Regions from separate parts of the Holtiella tumoricola genome, predicted to be linked through region 2. Evidence: a T-box and tRNA genes for the amino acid it is inferred to sense, from the RefSeq annotation. Region 2 holds a T-box; the other holds one or more tRNA genes.
The links. The T-box of region 2 lies ahead of gltX (glutamate--tRNA ligase). A T-box ahead of a tRNA ligase gene usually reads a tRNA of that ligase, here a tRNA-Glu.

Region 1: it encodes a tRNA-Glu, which carries the amino acid that the T-box ahead of gltX (glutamate--tRNA ligase) is inferred to sense. The anticodon was not compared.

What each region holds. Positions count from the first base shown of each region.
Region 1 covers NZ_JAQIFT010000010.1:128,573-137,609, forward strand. Annotated here, with positions in the region: gene PBV87_RS02045 (DUF1700 domain-containing protein) at 1-316, opposite strand, end outside; gene PBV87_RS02050 (PadR family transcriptional regulator) at 309-629, opposite strand; gene PBV87_RS02055 (2'-5' RNA ligase family protein) at 810-1,340, opposite strand; gene PBV87_RS02060 (phospho-sugar mutase) at 1,467-3,188, opposite strand; tRNA gene PBV87_RS02065 (tRNA-Glu) at 3,512-3,583, opposite strand; gene PBV87_RS02070 (flavocytochrome c) at 3,828-5,666, shown strand; gene PBV87_RS02075 (carbohydrate kinase family protein) at 5,730-6,701, opposite strand; gene PBV87_RS02080 (RDD family protein) at 6,731-7,126, opposite strand; gene PBV87_RS02085 (glycoside hydrolase family 32 protein) at 7,116-8,573, opposite strand; partial or broken gene PBV87_RS02090 (PTS transporter subunit EIIC) at 8,694-9,037, opposite strand, start outside.
Region 2 covers NZ_JAQIFT010000027.1:1,491-10,527, reverse strand. Annotated here, with positions in the region: gene ybaK (Cys-tRNA(Pro) deacylase) at 103-582, opposite strand; gene PBV87_RS06335 (catalase) at 713-2,260, opposite strand; gene PBV87_RS06330 (2-thiouracil desulfurase family protein) at 2,325-2,765, opposite strand; gene PBV87_RS06325 (phosphotransferase) at 2,923-3,969, shown strand; gene gltX (glutamate--tRNA ligase) at 4,050-5,711, opposite strand; T-box leader at 5,801-6,026, opposite strand; gene PBV87_RS06315 (SGNH/GDSL hydrolase family protein) at 6,153-6,785, shown strand; gene PBV87_RS06310 (acyltransferase family protein) at 6,786-7,808, shown strand; gene PBV87_RS06305 (exodeoxyribonuclease X C-terminal domain-containing protein) at 7,824-8,633, opposite strand; gene PBV87_RS06300 (ABC transporter substrate-binding protein) at 8,836-9,037, opposite strand, start outside.

The DNA of each region.
Region 1 (9,037 bases), on a different contig from region 2:
ATCCTACTGCTGCAATTGCTATTGCAAGTGGAAATGCAATTGGGCTAGCAAATAATGCTACTATAACAATCCAAAGCGCTTGAAAACTTTGTTTTGGTTTCATGGATTTTACTTCTGCTTCTTTTACTACGAAATCAGCCAGCAATTGTTTAGCTATTTGAGCTGGGTTCCCTAATGCAGCTATAGCTTCTTGCTCATGCTCTACACCAGCTTCTTCTAAGTATTCTTCATAATATTGCATTGCTGATTCGCGTTCTTCCAATGGTAACTTATATAAATTTTGTTCTAGGATTCTTAGAAATTCTTCTTTATTCATTATTATTTCCTCCCATCAATACCCTATCTACTTTATCTTTGTACATTGTCCATTCTTCTAAAAAGGCATCGTACTTTGCATGCCCTAATTCTGTTATTTGATAATACCTTCTATTTCGCCCTTGATAAGGTTCATCATATGTGCATAAACATCCTTCTTTTTGTAACCTTCTAAGTACTGGATATAATGTTGACTCTGATATTTCTAATGCTTCTCTTACCTCTTGTGTGAGTCTATAACCATATACGTCCCCTTTACGTACTACAGCTAATACACAAGCATCTAGCAAACTACCACTTAATGGAATTGCCACAAATACTACCTCCTCTTTAGTCCCTATAAACCGTCTTATATTATTAATTCTTCAATATTATATGATGTATAATATCATAAGTCAACTTATATCTAATATTTTTCTAATAATTAAAATAAGAAAAGGCTATTACAGAAAATATAATCTAAATCCCTGTAATAACCTTTTCTTTTCTCTCTTCTATTTTGATATATGATAGGCTTTATGAACTACCCATTTATGTTCTTCCCATTTATATAAAGTTATGTTATCAAAACTACATTCAAATTGGCAAGGGTATTGATGAACATAATCCCATAACTTAGAGTAAATAGGTTGAATTTTCTTAGATGAAACTGTTACATGAAAGACCTTATCCTTACCATCCTTTTTATCAAATGTTAGATAAGGTAACTCTTCTAGTGTATCAATTAACCTATCATGTAATGCTTTTCCCTCTTTAGACATGACTACATCCATATAAATAACACGATCATCAAAGTGATTATATCCTTCTAATCTAAATGGTGCTGCCTTTTCATGCTTACAAAATTGTTCCAGCTTCATATCTAAATCATTTGGAATGCCATCATATTCAAAAGGTGCCTTAATAGTAAAATGAGCTGGTAAGGTAGATGATTTTGCTCCTAACTTTTCATATACTTCTTTTCGAAGTTGATTATTAAATCTCCCCCCTTCCCCTCCTACTTCACATACAATAACATATCTCATTCTTTTTCCTCCTTATTTTGTCACAGCATTGCCATCAATAATTTATAAAATTGTCCTATTGGTTCCTTATAAAAAAAGAGAACTAGGTTCCTCACTTTAATGATTTCCCTAGTCCTTTATTTTTATTTAATTTACACCTATAACTGCTAAAACTTGTTTTTTGAAATTATTAAGTACTACATTTGCATCTTCTAAATCTTTACCAATGATTGAAAGGTAAATTTTCATTTTTGGTTCTGTTCCTGAAGGTCTTACAACAAACCAGTTACCATCTTCTAAAATAAATTTCATAACATTCGAAGTTGGTAAATAAATTGTTTCTTGTGTTCCTTCTAAGCAGTTATATCTTGTAGAAAGTTTATAATCTTCTACAGTTGCTATTTTCACACCATTTACATCTACTGGTGTATTGTCACGAAGTGCACTTAAGATAGCAGCTATTTTTTCTTGTCCATCTTTTCCTTCCATTTCTACTGAAATGAGGTCTTCTCTATAGTAACCATATTGTTGGAATAAGTCTTCAAGCGCTTCGTAAAGATTTTTGCCTTGCTCTTTATAGTAAAGTGCCATCTCTGCAATAAGAACAGAAGCAATAACAGCATCTTTATCACGTACAAACTCACCTGATAAATAACCATAGCTTTCTTCATATCCAAATACAAAATTATTTGCACCTGTTTCTCCAAACTCTTTAATCTTTTCCCCAATATATTTAAAGCCTGTTAAAACGTCCATAACTTGTGTTCCATAATGAGCAGCAATAGGTTTTACCATATCTGAAGTTACAATTGTTTTAACAATAGTATCTTGTTCACTTAAAAGCCCCATCTCACGACGTGCATTTAAGATGTAATCGCTTAAAAGAATACCTACTTGGTTTCCTGTTAATACTTTATAGCTTGTTGCACTTTCTTTTACTACAACCCCAATACGGTCACAGTCTGGATCAGTACCAAAAATTAAATCTGGCTCTGTTTGTTTTGCCATTTCAATAGCAAGTTCAAATACTGCTTTATCTTCTGGATTTGGGTATGGTGCTGTTGGGAAGTTACCATCTGGTAATTCTTGTTCTTTTACAACATCTACTTGTTCATAGCCTAATTTTTTAAGCATTGTACGTACTGGAATATTACCACTACCATGTATTGGTGTATAAATGATTTTAAGCCCTGAAGCTTTTTCTTTAATAAGGTCTTTACGGATGCATAAAGTTGCTACCTTATTGTAATAAGCTTTATCTACTTCTTCTGTTATGTATTCGAGTAAACCTTTTTCTTCTGCTTCTTTTAAGCACATTGTATGTACACCATCAAATACATCTGTTTCATCAATAAAGTTTAAAATTTCTTTTGCTACTTCATCTGTGATTTGTCCACCATCATTACCATATACTTTATATCCATTATAAATTTTAGGATTATGAGATGCTGTAATAACGATACCTGCATCAGTTTCTAAATGTCTTACAGTGTATGAAAGCATTGGTGTTGGTCTTAATGATGGATAAAGAAATACTTTCACCCCATTCGCAGCAAGTACACTAGCTGCTGTATCTGCAAATTCCTTACTCATATTTCTTGAATCGTAGGCAATTGCTATACTTGGTTGCTTTTTATGTTTTAATAAATATGTAGCTAATCCTTGAGTTGCTTTTCCTACTGTATGTACGTTCATACGGTTGCTACCTGCAGCAATTTTACCACGTAAACCGCCTGTACCAAATTCAAGATTTTTATAAAATCTATCTTCTATTTCCTTTTCATCAGTTAGTTGCTCTAATTCAGCTTTTAAACCTGCTTCCACTTTTTCTTCTGTAAGCCATCTATTGTACCCTTGTTTAAAATCCATAGTATGCCCTCCTCATATTTTTTCAACTCTATTATGTCATTTTCTAGTAAAAAAATCTAGTTACAATTTGATTTGGGTAATGAAATCGTGAGTATTGCCAAAAACTTCCCTCTAAAAGGGATATGAATTTAATTACAGTATTATATAAATATACTTTTATACATATAATTTCTGTATTTTTTATTCAAAAATATTTAATTCTTTATTTTTATCCTATAATATTAATAATAGATTTCCTATTTATTAAGATTACTAAAAAAATATCTATTGATATAGCAAAAAGGAGATTATGAGTGATATCACTCATAATCTCCTTTTTGTTATGACCCATACGGGAATTGAACCCATGATTTCACCGTGAGAGGGTGACGTCTTGACCTCTTGACCAATGGGCCATGCTTAACTTCTTTACTTATTATAATCCTACCTATAAATAAAATCAATATTTTTTATTATTTTTTATAAAATTATTAATAAAATTATTTTAAGACTTTTATAAGTACTCCATACCTTTTCTTCTATATTTTTAAACTAATACCTAATTATTTTTACTTTTGCCATTTTATGTAATCCTATTTTATCTATAAATAACTTATGTTATACTTTTATTGTTAAATTTTTATTAAAGGGAGAGACAACATGAAGATAAAAAAACTTTTATCACTAGTAGCTTGCTTAGGTTTATCAGTATCCCTATTAGCTGGATGTGCAAATGCACCTTCTGGCACACAAACTGAAATCAAAACTGAGACAACTGAATCATCTGAGGAAAATATCCTTGAAACAGATGTTATTGTAATTGGTGCTGGTGGTGGCGGATTAAGCGCTGCTATTGAAGCCCATGATGCAGGCGCAAATGTTATTATTGTTGAGAAAATGCCATTCGTAGGAGGAAATACTGCTCGTGCAACTGGTGGTATTAATGCTGCTGGTACAGCTTTCCAAAAAGAAGCTGGTATTGAAGATACAGTAGAAGTTCACTTCGCTGATACAATGAAAGGTGGAGAAGAACTTAATGACCCTGAACTTGTTAAGTTTATGACAGAAAATGCAGCTCCAGCTATAGCATGGCTTACAGATTTAGGTGCAGACCTTTCTGATGTAGGTTCTTTAGGTGGTGCATCATTTAAGCGTGCTCATAGGCCTACTGGTGGTGCTCCTGTTGGTGACCACTTAGTTAATGTACTTTTCCAAAATACAACCAGCCGTAACATTACAACAATGCTTAATACAGAAACTACAGAAGTTATTTATGAAAACGATAAAGTAACAGGGATTAAAGCAATTGAAACTGTAAACGGAGAAAAAGTAAATTATACAATTAAAGCAGATGCAGTTATTATTGCTTCTGGTGGTTTTGGTAACAACCCAGAACTTTATACACAATACCAACCACAATTAGATGGTTTTATTTCAACAAATCAACCTGGTGCAACTGGTGATGGTATTATTCTTGCTGAAGCACTTGGTGCAGACTTAACAGATATTGAGCAAATTCAGATTCATCCAACAGTACATACAGAAACTGCAGCACTTATTACTGAAGCTGTTCGTGGTAACGGAGCTATCCTTGTAAATGCCAAAGGTGAGCGTTTCACAGATGAAATGTCCACTCGTGACAAAGTATCTGCTGCTATCTTAGAACAAGAGGGTGGTTCTGCTTACTTAGTCTTTGATCAAACTGTTCGTGAAAGCTTAAAAGCTATTGAAAAATATGTAGCTCAAGGCCTAACAGTAGAAGGTGAAACACCTGAAGCACTTGCTAGTGCACTTAACATGGATGGTACTACACTTAAAACAACCATTGATACATGGAATAAAGCTGTAGAAAGTGGTACAGATTCTGCATTTAATCGTAGTGCAGGCATGGAAATTCCTTTCACTAAAGCACCTTACTATGCTATTCCTATGGCTCCTGGTGTTCATCATACAATGGGCGGTATCAAAATTAACACTGATGCACAAGTTATTAATAAAGAAGGTAATCCAATAAATGGCCTATTTGCTGCTGGTGAAGTAACTGGTGGTGTACATGGTGCTGAACGTTTAGGTGGAAATGCTTTAGCTGATATTATCGTATTTGGTCGTGAAGCTGGTACAAATGCTGCTGCACTTGCTAAGTCTGATAATAACTTTATCGGTGCTGCTACTACTTCTACTGAAACAGATAAAGCTGACCAACCAAAAATTAATGAAGAAGCTAAACCTCAATATAAAGATGGTACATACCAAGGTGAAGCAACAGGAAATAATGGCAAAATTTCAGTCGAAGTTACTGTAAAAGATGGTTTCATTGATACAATTGAAGTACTTGAACATCATGAAACATCTACAATCTTTATGTCTATTCAAAATGATTTAATTCCAAGCATTATCTACAGCCAATCTACAGAAGGTATTGACGCTGTAACAGGTGCTTCTAACTCAAGTTCAGCTGTATTTGAAGCTGTTAATATGGCTTTATCAACTGCTCAATAATGAATTATGAAAAAGGCTATCTAATTAGAATTTACTAATTAAATAGCCTTTTCATTTATAATATTATTTTTTTGCTCTAAACTTTATAATTTCTTCTAATGTTGCATACGATCCAATAGCACCTTTTCCTAATGTACTGTATCCTGCATAATCATTTGCAAAACTTAAGTAGTCTACTAGTTCTTCTTCATTAAGTGTTCCTAGTGCTCCTTGATCTACTTGATTATTAAGTAACATAAATAAAAATGCACCAATAAAAGAATCACCTGCTCCTGTCGTATCTACTACATTCAATTTATTTCCTGGGACATGTGCTTTCTTGTTTCTTGTATAAATTTCAGCACCATCTCCACCTTTTGTATAAATTATGATTTCTCTATTTCCCTTAAATAAGTCAGGAAGTGCATCTTCTATTTTGTCAAATCCCGTAATAAATTCAAGTTCCTCGTCTGAAACTTTAATAATATGAGCATAGGGTAAAAATTCTAATATTGCTTGTCGGCACGCCTCTTCTGATTCCCATAATGGTAAACGTACATTAGGATCAAAACTTATAATTCCACCATGTGCTAATACACTGTTAATAGCTTTTTTATGAGCTGATTTCATTGGTGATTCCACTAAATCTACTGAACAAAAATGTAAACCATAGCACTCTTCAAACCATTCTTCTTTAATCTCATTTGCTTCTAATAACATATCCGCACTTGGATTACGGTAGAAAGAAAAATCTCTATTACCATCTTCTTTTAAGGATACAAATGCAAGTCCTGTGCCTGCTTTATTTGTTCTTAGAACATACTCACATCCTACACCTGCTTCTTCTAATACCTCTATAATATAGTCTCCAAAGGCATCTTTACCTAATTGAGAAATAAATTTAGCTTCTCCACCTAACTTAGAAATTGCTGCACATACATTAGCTGGTGCTCCCCCTGCTACACGTTCAAAACTTACTACTTCTTTTAGTGCACACCCTTTTTGGTTTGGGATAAAATCAATTAATGCTTCACCTATAGCAAAGATTTTTTTCATATTCTACTCTCCTATTTATCTTCTATTTCTTATACACGAATAACTCTTGTTCCTGCAATTAAATCATGTAATGCTTTTCCATCTTCTCTTCTTGCCATTAAAAACTGAGAAACAAGCAGAAATCCAATACCTATTAATGGTATAGCGTACATGATTTTACTCAGTTCTCTCACTATAAACCTCCACACATTAGGTTGCTTGTAATCTTCTGTGGTAATCTTCATACCCAATAAATATTTACCTAACTGATACCCTCTACAAAATATAGGTGTAAGAATACTATAAAGTACAAATATCAAACTCATCATAAAAAGCGCCTTATTTGTTTGTACACCTAGTTGTATAAGTACTCCAAGTCCTAATGCATAGATTGCTATATTATCGAAAAGTACTGCTCCTATTCTACTAATTAATTTAGTTTTCAATAGTTATCGCCTTCATTTCCCATAAATTTAATTTTCCATTTAGCTCTATTCCTTCAACTTCAATTTGATTTTCTTCTGTACTTGGATAGTAACGTGATGTAAAGACTTCTTCTCCGTCATTTAAAAAAATTTCAAGTGATGATGTATCTCCAAATATACGGATATTTTTCACTACTTCTATTTGGACACTTCTCTTGTCACGTCCATAACCACATTCATCAAATATTAAAGAAATTACTTTTTCTTCCGCTTTATATTCAAGAACTGCACCTTTTCTTATAATAATCTTTAAATCCTTTTTAAGCGTTTCTAACATAAGTTCTAATTCAAATGTATGAGCTGGTAGCTGAATCTTTGTATTATTTTCCTTTAATTCTAGGCCAACTACTTTACTTCTTAGATTCTTTAACTCTTCTATAGGTTGTTGAATCAGTTTGCCCTCTTTCATATGAAGTTCACGAGGAATTGTAAGGGCATGTTGCCAACCATGTTCTGTCGTTGGATTGCTATATAGATCATCAATATCAGGTAACCCCATCCACCCAATCAAAATACGTCTTCCTTGCTCATCTATAAATGTCTGTGGTGCATAGAAGTCAAATCCTCTATCCATCTCCTCAAAGCCACTTAAGGCATATTCACTTGTTGTAATATCACCTTCTACAACATAGTAACCACTTTGATAAATATTATTATACTTTATTCCATCAGCTTCAATCCCTTGTGGAGATAATAATAAAACTTTTTGTCCATCTAGTTCAAAGAAATCTGGACACTCCCACATATATCCAAACACATCTTCACTTTGAATTTTATTAATAACTTTCCAGACTATTTTATCTTCTGATGCAAAGAGTAAGATTTGTCCTCTATCCTTTTTATCTCTTGCCCCTTGAACCATATAGTACATATTATCTTCTTTCCATACTTTAGGATCGCGTACATGACAAGTCATCTCGCTTCCATAGTCTTCATTTGTCATAAGAAGCTCTTTATGTGTAAAAGTTTTACCATCTTCGCTGACAACCATGACTGTATTATGCTCTCTACCTGTCGTGACATAATCATGCTTACCTACTTGTTTCACATTTCCAGTATAGTATAAATACATTTTATTCTCGTCAATTAATGCTGAACCTGAGTAAACACCATGACAATCAAATGGTTGATCTGCATATAAGGCTGTATTTTCATTTTTCCAGTGTATCATATCTATACTTGTATAGTGCCCCCAGAATTTTAATCCACCCTTTTCATCAAAAGGCGAGTATTGAAAGAATACATGATATTTTCCTTTAAACTGGCAAAGTCCATTGGGATCATTTAGCCAACCTACCTTTGGCATAATGTGAAATTTGAGTGCATAAGAGTCTTTCAAAATTCTCCCTGCTTCTTTTTCTTCTATTATTTGTGTCAATTTTTTTAAGTCTCTATTTAAAGCATTCATGATTATTCTCCTGTTCAACTACAAGAAGCTGTCACAAAATACTCCTTCTCTATATGAAATAAAAGTACATTATGACAGCCCTATATATTTAATATCTTATTTTGTTTCTTCATCCCATCCTAGTACTAAAGTCATTACAAATGCCACACTTAATGAAATAGCAAAGAGGATTAAGTATTGAATTGGTGCATGTAAGTGAAGAAGGATTCCAAAAATTCCTGTTACACCAGTACCTGTAGCACCAAGTCCTACAATAGATGCATAAAGTGCACCAAATGCTGCCCCAATAGAAGCACCAATAAATGGTTTCATATATCTTAAATTAACACCAAAGATTGCTGGTTCTGTAATCCCAAGCATTGCACTAAGTGCAGCTGGGAAAGCTAATGCTTTTAATTTTGTATTTTTTGTTTTAACTGCTACTGCAAGTGCTGCTCCACCTTGAGCAATGTTTGCTGCTGAAG
Region 2 (9,037 bases):
AGTAGAACTTTTCATTGTACTTTCCTCCTACATTCATGATTGGTTTTACAATAGTAGTTTGTCCTAGCTTTATTTTTTTATGCATAGCTTATTAAATTTTTTTTAATGTGTTAATGCTTCAAATTCTACTTGTATTAATGTTTTTAGATGCTCTGGCTTAAGTGTTACTTGAACCCCAATTTTACCTGCACTAAATGTTATTTCCTCTAGATTCATTGCTGTTTTATCTATATATGTTTTAAGTGCTTTTTTCATTCCAATAGGAGAACATCCTCCTCTTATATATCCTGTAGTCTTTTGAAGCTCATTAACTGGTAACATATCTATATTTTTTTCTCCTGTTAAGGTACTAATCTTTTTAAAATCTAATTCTTTAGCAACAGGAATTACACATACATAACATGTTTTAGATTTACCTTGTACTAAAAGTGTTTTAAAAACAGTCTCTTCATCTATACCAATCTTATGTGCTACAGCTACACCATCGATTTTCCCATCTTTTACTTCATAAGTACTACAAGTATAAGGAATCTTCTCTTTATCTAATATTCTAATTACATTTGTCTTGATAGCTGATGCCATTTGCTCCATCCCTCTCATCTAATGGTATTTATTATTTATAATTATATCATATCTTTTTAAATTTTATTTTAAAGGTATTCAACATATAATAGAGGAATTTGTGTTAAGACAGATTCCTCTATTATAGTTTTTATTTAGTTGTATATGGTATTGGTTGTGGCATTGTTTTCTTAACACGCTCTTCTTGTGACATATTCGCTAGTTGAATAACCTTATCTTCATCTAGTCCTAAAAACTGTCCAATTAACTCACCTAACACCTTATCACATTTATAAAATAATGCTGTCTGCCTATATTGAATGCTTTGATCTGCATTTTTAAGACTATTAAACACATTATAAATTAAATGACTCTTGCCATCTTCATCTAGATAATCTCTATAGAACTCTCCTGGTTGTATAAAATCACCTTCATCTGTTTCTATTGTATGTCTTTCAATAACACCATTAACTGGAATAGGTGGTTGTGCATCTTCGGGAGCTACCTTTACATTTGCAAATGTAGTTGGATAATAATTAGGCGCATTACCCATATTTCCATTTACCTGCATAAATCCATCTCTTTGAGTTGTATAGATTGTAGAATACTTTGGCTGATTAACTGGAATTTGCCTATTATTAACGCCTAATCTATATCTTTGCGCGTCTTGATAAGCTAATAACCTGCCTTGAAGAAGTTTATCCGGTGAAGCCCATATACCTGGCACAAAAGCTTGAGGACAAAATGCTGCTTCCTCTACTTCTTCAAAAAAGTTAATAGGATTGCGATTAAGTACCATTTTACCTAAAGGAATGAGTGGATGATCCTTCTCATACCAAGTTCTCGTTACATCAAATGGATTAACTGGATAGTTAGCAGCTTCTTCTGGTGTCATAATTTGTACATAGACACTCCAAGAAGGATATTCGCCTCTTTCTATTGCATTAAATAAATCCTTAGTTGAATAATCAGGATCTAAACCTGCCATCTGTTCTGCTTCTGCCCCTGTAAAATTTTGTATTCCTTGATCTGTCTTAAAGTGATATTTTACCCATACATATTCTTTATCTTCGTTATACCACATAAATGTATGACTTCCGAATCCATCCATAAATCTTGGACTTTTTGGTGTTCCTAAATTAGAAAATAATCTCATCACCTGATGTAAGGATTCAGGCGTTAAAGAAAGAAAATCCCAAAACATATTTGCATCTTTTAAATTTGTCTGAGGATTTCTCTTTTGAGTATGAATAAAATCAGGAAACTTAATTGCGTCTCTTACAAAGAATACTGGTGTATTATTTCCTACTAAATCATAGTTTCCATCCTCTGTATAAAACTTCAACGCAAATCCTCTAGGATCCCTAGCTGTATCTGCTGAACCCTTTTCTCCTCCAACAGTAGAAAACCTTGCAAACATAGGTGTACGTTTCCCTACTTTATTTAAAAACTTTGCCATTGTATACCTTGATAAGTCGTTTGTGACTTCAAAATATCCATGTGCACCCATTCCCTTGGCATGTACAACTCTCTCTGGTATACGTTCTCTGTTAAAATGTGCTAACTTTTCATTCAAATAGGAATCTGCAAAAAGAGTATAACCTACCTTTTTGCCTGTTGTAAGTGATGCTTGATCATTACTGACCGGAGTAGCTACTTCTGTAGTAAGTTGATTAACTCTATTTTTTTCGTTTTCCACCTTACTTCCTCCTTGTTATACTATCACCTTAAATAGTATGAAAAGCAGCCCGTACACTATGTCTTTATACCTGTATCTTTATATCTTCCTCTGTATATACCGTAATATTATTTTCTTTTAATAGCTTTGCAGTTAAACCATCTCCCTGAATAAGAACACCATTAAAATTACCATCATATATTTTTCCACATCCACATGACGGACTTTTTGCTTTTAATATAGCAACCTCTGCCCCTACTATTTTTGCAATTTCTAAGGTCTTTTGTGCCCCTAATCTAAATGCTTCTGTACAATCTTTCTCTTCTATATTAATTACATACTCTAATCCATTTTCGTCTCTTCTAATCTCACAAGGTTTTCTTGGAATATCTAATCCTCCTAATACTTCTGGGCATACCACCATGGCTTTACCTTGTTCAACTAACTTTAATATCTTTTCACTAGTATTCTCTTTACCATCATATCTACATTTAATACCTGCTAAACACGCACTCACAATATACATTGAATCCCTCCTGTATTTCCCTGGAAATTAATAATTTATAAATCTTTCTATTATTGTATTTGATTTTTACATTCTATTTCAAATTTTTAGTGATATAATTTATTCTAGAGTATAGAATAGTAATATTTAAATTAATTATTAAAAAGGGGTTCTTATTATGGATCAAAATTCTCTTACATCTCAAGATTTAGTTAACCTTATTGAAGAGCACTATAACATTGGTACTGTTCAATCTATTATTCCCATTCTTGATAGAACATCTTGTGAGTGCTTTCATATTGTTACTTCTACTGGTGAATATCTTTTAAAAGATGTTAATTTAGACTTCATACATCATCCTTATTTAGAACCTATTATTAATAACTGTTTATTAGAAGCTGATATTCCTGTTTCTACATTTATAAAAACTATGACTAATGAATATATTATACATTTTTTAGGTCATGTCTTTCATTTACAAACTTTTATTAAGGGAAAAGTTCTCCTTCTCCATACTGCACCTACTTGGTTTTTGCATAGTAGTGCTTCTTTACTTGCTAAAATTCATAAAGCGCTTGAATCTATCTCCATACTTCCTAGTGGCATAGGTCCTCACTACTTTGAAATTCATACTATCCCCAGCTCTATTGCCTCATATCAAAATTCTATAAGACTGGCTCAATATGCTCAAGATTACACTTATGTCAAAGAAATTGAATATCGTATAAATTTATTATCTAAGTTACAAACACTTGATCTTTCTTTTACTTCTTTTACTTATAAAAATACTCATGGCGACTATTCTATTAGACAAATCCTATGTGGTGAATCTCAGATTAATGCTGTGATAGATTTTACATCTTGTTGCACACACCCTGTTTGTTGGGAATTAATTCGCTCCTATGCCTATGCTGATCCTAAGTGTCAATCTGGATGTCTAGATATCTCTAACCTCATTGATTATATAGAGGATTACCTTCAATTTAGTACTTTAAATATTTACGACATTCAAATGATGCCTTATCTATTTTTGTATTATTTAGCTCTTAATGACTGTTTTGCAACTTATTATACATCTGATAGCATCGTTCAAAAAGACTTAAAGTATTATATTAACTGGTCAACCCTGACTTTAAAATGGCTAGAAGAAAATGTTGCATATATTTCTGAAGCTTTAGCTGATCATTTTTCATTATTAGAAATTCCATCTTTGCTTTTTAATTAGCTACTATTCTTTATTACATCATATAAAAAAGGTAGAACTAAATTTTACTTAGTTCTACCTTTTTTATATCTTAATTTTTATTAAAGAGTAAGAAACTTTTCAAATCTCTCTTGAACTTTTTCCTCACCTAAAATTTGCATAATTGTGTAAAGGTCTGGTGTATTGCTTCTGTGTGTAATAGCAGCTCTTACTGCACCTGCTACATCAGATATCATACCTTTGTATGACTCTGGATTAGCTTTATATTCTTTACGATTTGCACAATAGCCTAATTCAAGCGCAAAGTTTTTAAGTGTTTCAAACCATGATTCTTGACTTTCTTCATTGTGTTTATAAGCATCTTTATAAGCTGCAATAATTTCTTTAGCAGTATCAATAGTCATACCTTTTGGAAGTTCTACTTGTTCTGCTGTTTCAGCATAGAAGTAGTTATCAAAGAAGTATGTGATTTTTTCTTTAACATCCATCCACTTCGCAAAATCTTTTCTTGGTTTTGGTCCATCTTTATCAATACTAAAGATAGCTTTTGACATAGCTTCATTTGATGTCACAAGCTCATACATTTCTTGATCGTGTTCTTTTGCCCATCCAGTATAAAGTTCATATACTTTTTCTCCTGGCATTCTTGCAATAACATCTTTGCTTACATCATTTAATTTAACAATATCAAATAATGCACCACTCTTACTCATCTTATCTAATGAAACTTGGAACTCATGGTAATCTAAAGTTGGATTTTCTGCTCTCCACTCTTCATATGTGGAGTTGATAATATTAAGAAGGTATTCAATAACACATACTGTTGGATAACCTTCTTCATCATAATAACTTACAGCACTTTCTGCATCTTTTCTTTTAGAAAGTTTACGTCTTGAGTCTCCATCCATTTTCATGATTGTTGGAATATGACCATATTCTGGTCTCTCAAAACCAAGTACTTCAAAAAGTTGTACGTGAATTGGAAGTGATGATAACCATTCTTCTCCACGTGTAACATGTGTTGTATGCATTAAAGCATCATCAATAGCATGGGCAAAATGATATGTTGGAAGTCCATCCCCTTTAATAATAACAATATCTTGATTGTTTTCTGGGAATGATGTATCTCCCTTAATTAAATCATGGAATTCAACTCTTTTTTCTGGGTTCCCTGGTGATTTAAGACGAATAATATATTGTTCACCCGCTTTGATTTTTTCTATTGCTTCTTCTGGAGATAAATTTCTATATGTTGCGTACTCACCATAATAACCTGGAGTTACTTTTTCAGCTGTTTGTTTTTCACGAAGTGCTTCTAGTTCTTCTGGTGTTGCAAAACATGGGTATGCTAATCCTTTTTTAATAAGATCTTTCGCAAAAGTTTTATAAATTTCAGCTCTTTCACTTTGTTTGTATGGGCCATATTCACCAATTGATGTATCATCACCTGTCATACCTTCTGTAAAGTTCATACCATATTTATTCATTGTACGTATAGTATCAGAAATAGCACCCTCTACTTCTCTTTTTTGGTCTGTATCTTCAATACGAAGATAAAATACTCCACCGCTTTGAACAGCTGTTCTTTCTGCAACTAGTGCAGCAAATACACCCCCAATGTGTTGGAAACCTGTTGGGCTTGGTGCATATCTTGTTACACGTGCACCTTCTGGTAAATTTCTTTTTGGATAAGCATTAATGTAGTCTTCTGGTGTTTTTTGAATATCAGGGAAAATTAGGTCTGCTAATTGATTTAAGCTCATTTTTTTCTTCCTTTCATTTTTTAATGTTTGTTATTTATAAATTGATTCATCCTGTATTTAGGCATAAAAAAAGCCCTCCATCCTAATCTTCTTAGGACGAAAGACACCTTCCGCGTTACCACCTAAGTTGGTTAACACCTTGGTTAACCCACCTCTTAATCTTTAAGGGAATTACCCCATAAGCTTACTCCTCAAGTCTGAGATTTTCAGCTTATAGCTAAAGAGCTTCTTTCTAAATAATTCCATCCTAGGTTCACACCCTCCCTAAGTCTCTGATACTTCCTTATTTATACTTTTCTCTTTATTTGCCTTATCTATATAATATATGTTCATTATAACTATCATTGGTTTTGTTGTAAAGGCTCATTATTTTAAGACTATTCAATTACTAAATTATTTCCTATAATAAAATTAAATAGATACTGACTAGGGAGATTAACTATGGCATTCATAAAGGAAAACGATATTATTTTATTTCAAGGTGATAGTATTACCGATTGTAGCCGTAACAAACTAAAACGTTCAGATTTAGGTCAAGGTTATGTAAATTTAATTTATCATTATTTACAAACTCACCATCAAGATTTACATATTACTTGTATTAATAAAGGTATTTATGGGAATCGTACAATAGACCTTAAACTTAGATGGCGCCTAGATACTTTACGTATTGAAAAAAATATTCTTTCACTGCTTGCAGGAATTAATGATACCTGGAGACGTTATGATTTTAACCTTACTACCTCTCCTGAAAAATTTGAAGAACATTACCGTTATCTATTAGATACAAGTTTAGATAAAAATCCTGATTTACGTATTATTCTACTTTCGCCTTTTCTACTCCCCCATACTGAATCACAACTTACTTGGTTTGAAGATTTAAATCCTAAGATTCAAATAGTAGAAAAGTTAGCTAAAGAATACAATACACTTTATCTTCCTCTACAAGAAATTTTTACTTCATCTCTTACACCTGAGCATGATGCCTATTACTTTACAGTAGATGGTGTACACCCTACACCTGAAGGTCATATGCTTATTGCTAAAGAATGGCTTAAAAGGAGTTTAGGCTAAATGAAAAATACATCTATTAATCCAGAGAGAGTTTATCTCTTAGATAATTTAAAAGGACTTCTTATATTTTTAGTGGTATTTGGACATTCATTAGAACTCTTTAAAGATGAATATTTCATTACTCAAGTTTTATATGCATTTATCTATCTCTTTCATATGCCCGCTTTTGTATTTGTTTCTGGCTATTTCTCAAAAAATCTAGATAAAGCACGTTCTACAGCCTTTAAAAGTTTCTTAATGCCATTTATTTTATTTAATATTATTTGGAATTTAATCGCAGCACTTGCAACTTGGGATATCAACCAATTTTCATTTATAACTCCTGGTTGGGCACTTTGGTATTTAATGAGTATGTTCTTCTGGAGACTTTTTTTAAAAGATCTAGTTAAAATTAAATATATTTTACCAATTAGCTTTGTTGTTGGTTTAGGTGCTGGCCTATTTAGTGAGTTTAATGGTATTTTATCTTTATCCCGCACACTTGTATTTTTCCCATTTTTCTTTGTGGGTTATAAAACAACAGAAGATAAGCTATTTAGACTTAAGAGACCTTCACGCTTCTTCTCTTTTGCAATAACTTTGCTTGCTTTATCTTTTGCAATTTTTATATGTTATTCAAAAGTATTTCCTATAGAATTTCTATATGGTAGTGATGCATTTGAATCTTATACCGTACCTCTATGGTTAGGAGTTATTAGTCGTCTATTACTTTATATTATTGGTTTTTCTTTTGTATTTGTACTTGCAAATACAATGCCATCAAAGCCAACCTTCTTTAGCAAAATTGGAAGTAATACATTGCCGATTTATATACTTCATACTTATCTATTATGTATTCCTATTGCAATCAATCATTTTATGCCTTATTTATGGATTAAATTAGCTATTTCATTATTATCTTCTATTACTATTACTTATTTACTTTCTCGTGATAAAACTGATCTTTACTTTAAAAAATATCTTAATTCTATTATTAACTTGGTACTTCATTCAGAGAGTTCTTCTACAACCGGTGCAAAATAAAAGAAGTGCAAGGATTTATTCTTGCACTTCTTTTATTTGTGCTGCTTCCTTCATTACTTCACAAGCCTTTTTAATCATTTCATCTTTACTATTAAGAGCTATCCACTCAAAATACTTAGGATCTTCTTTATAAATTTCTTTTAACGTCCTATTTTTATATTTCCCGAAGTTAATCTTAATTGCTGCTGCTTCTTTTGGAGGCATCAGCTCCGCGCTTATCAATTCTTCTTGTTTAATGAAATCTTGCATTTCTTCAAGGTCTTGTGTAAATATTTCACTCAATGAAGCTACTTGTAATACAGCATCAATAAAAGCTCTTTTTTTGGCAATTTTTAAGATAGTATTCGAAAGATCCCAAGGGTCAGGGTTAGGAATTTTGTATTTGAGCCGTCCATATTTGTCTATAAATTGTCTTACTTTCTCCGATTCTATTCCTGCAGGAATGTAGTCACTATTTATCCACCTATATTTTTTTTCATAAGAATTACAATTTCCTAATCCTTGTGCTACATTTTTTGTACCTTTTTTTAATGTACATCTAATAATATACGCAAAAAAACCTCTTTCATAATCTTGAACATGATCCATCATCTCATATTCTGGGTTTACACCTAACATCATACAAATCTTCTCTCCTCCGGGTTTGAGCAATGTTGGTTTTAAAGTTCCAGGTATGACACCATAGTCATGTTCTCTTCTTAAGGTCTGCTGCACAACAGCTTGAAAAACTGCTATCTTATCCATAGTTTGCTTAATCAAACTAACATCCATTTCATCTATTAAACTTATATCTTTTGTTGAATTGGCTATAATATGTGTTGCCATCTTCATTCCCCCTAGCATAAAAACTAAGTTTTATTTTAGTTAATGAATATTAAAAGGTAAATATAGTGACGTTATTAGTTTAAGCATTTTTATTCACTTTATGTAATTTTTCTTATTTCCCCATTATATAACATTTATATTTCTTATATATAAAAAAAGACATATGCTATTTTAAGCATATGTCTTTTTATTGTTAAATGGTTTATTGCGCATTATTAAGTGTAATGATTTGATCAACAACTGCTGATGGGTCTTCTGTACCTGCTGCAATACCTGCAACTTTACTTAATAAGTATTCCCAAGCTGGTTTAGCAAGCCATCCATCAATAGCTCCATCTACAGCTGTTGCTTCACCTGCCATAGCAGCACCTTTAGCTCCAAGTGATGATAAACCTTTAAGATCA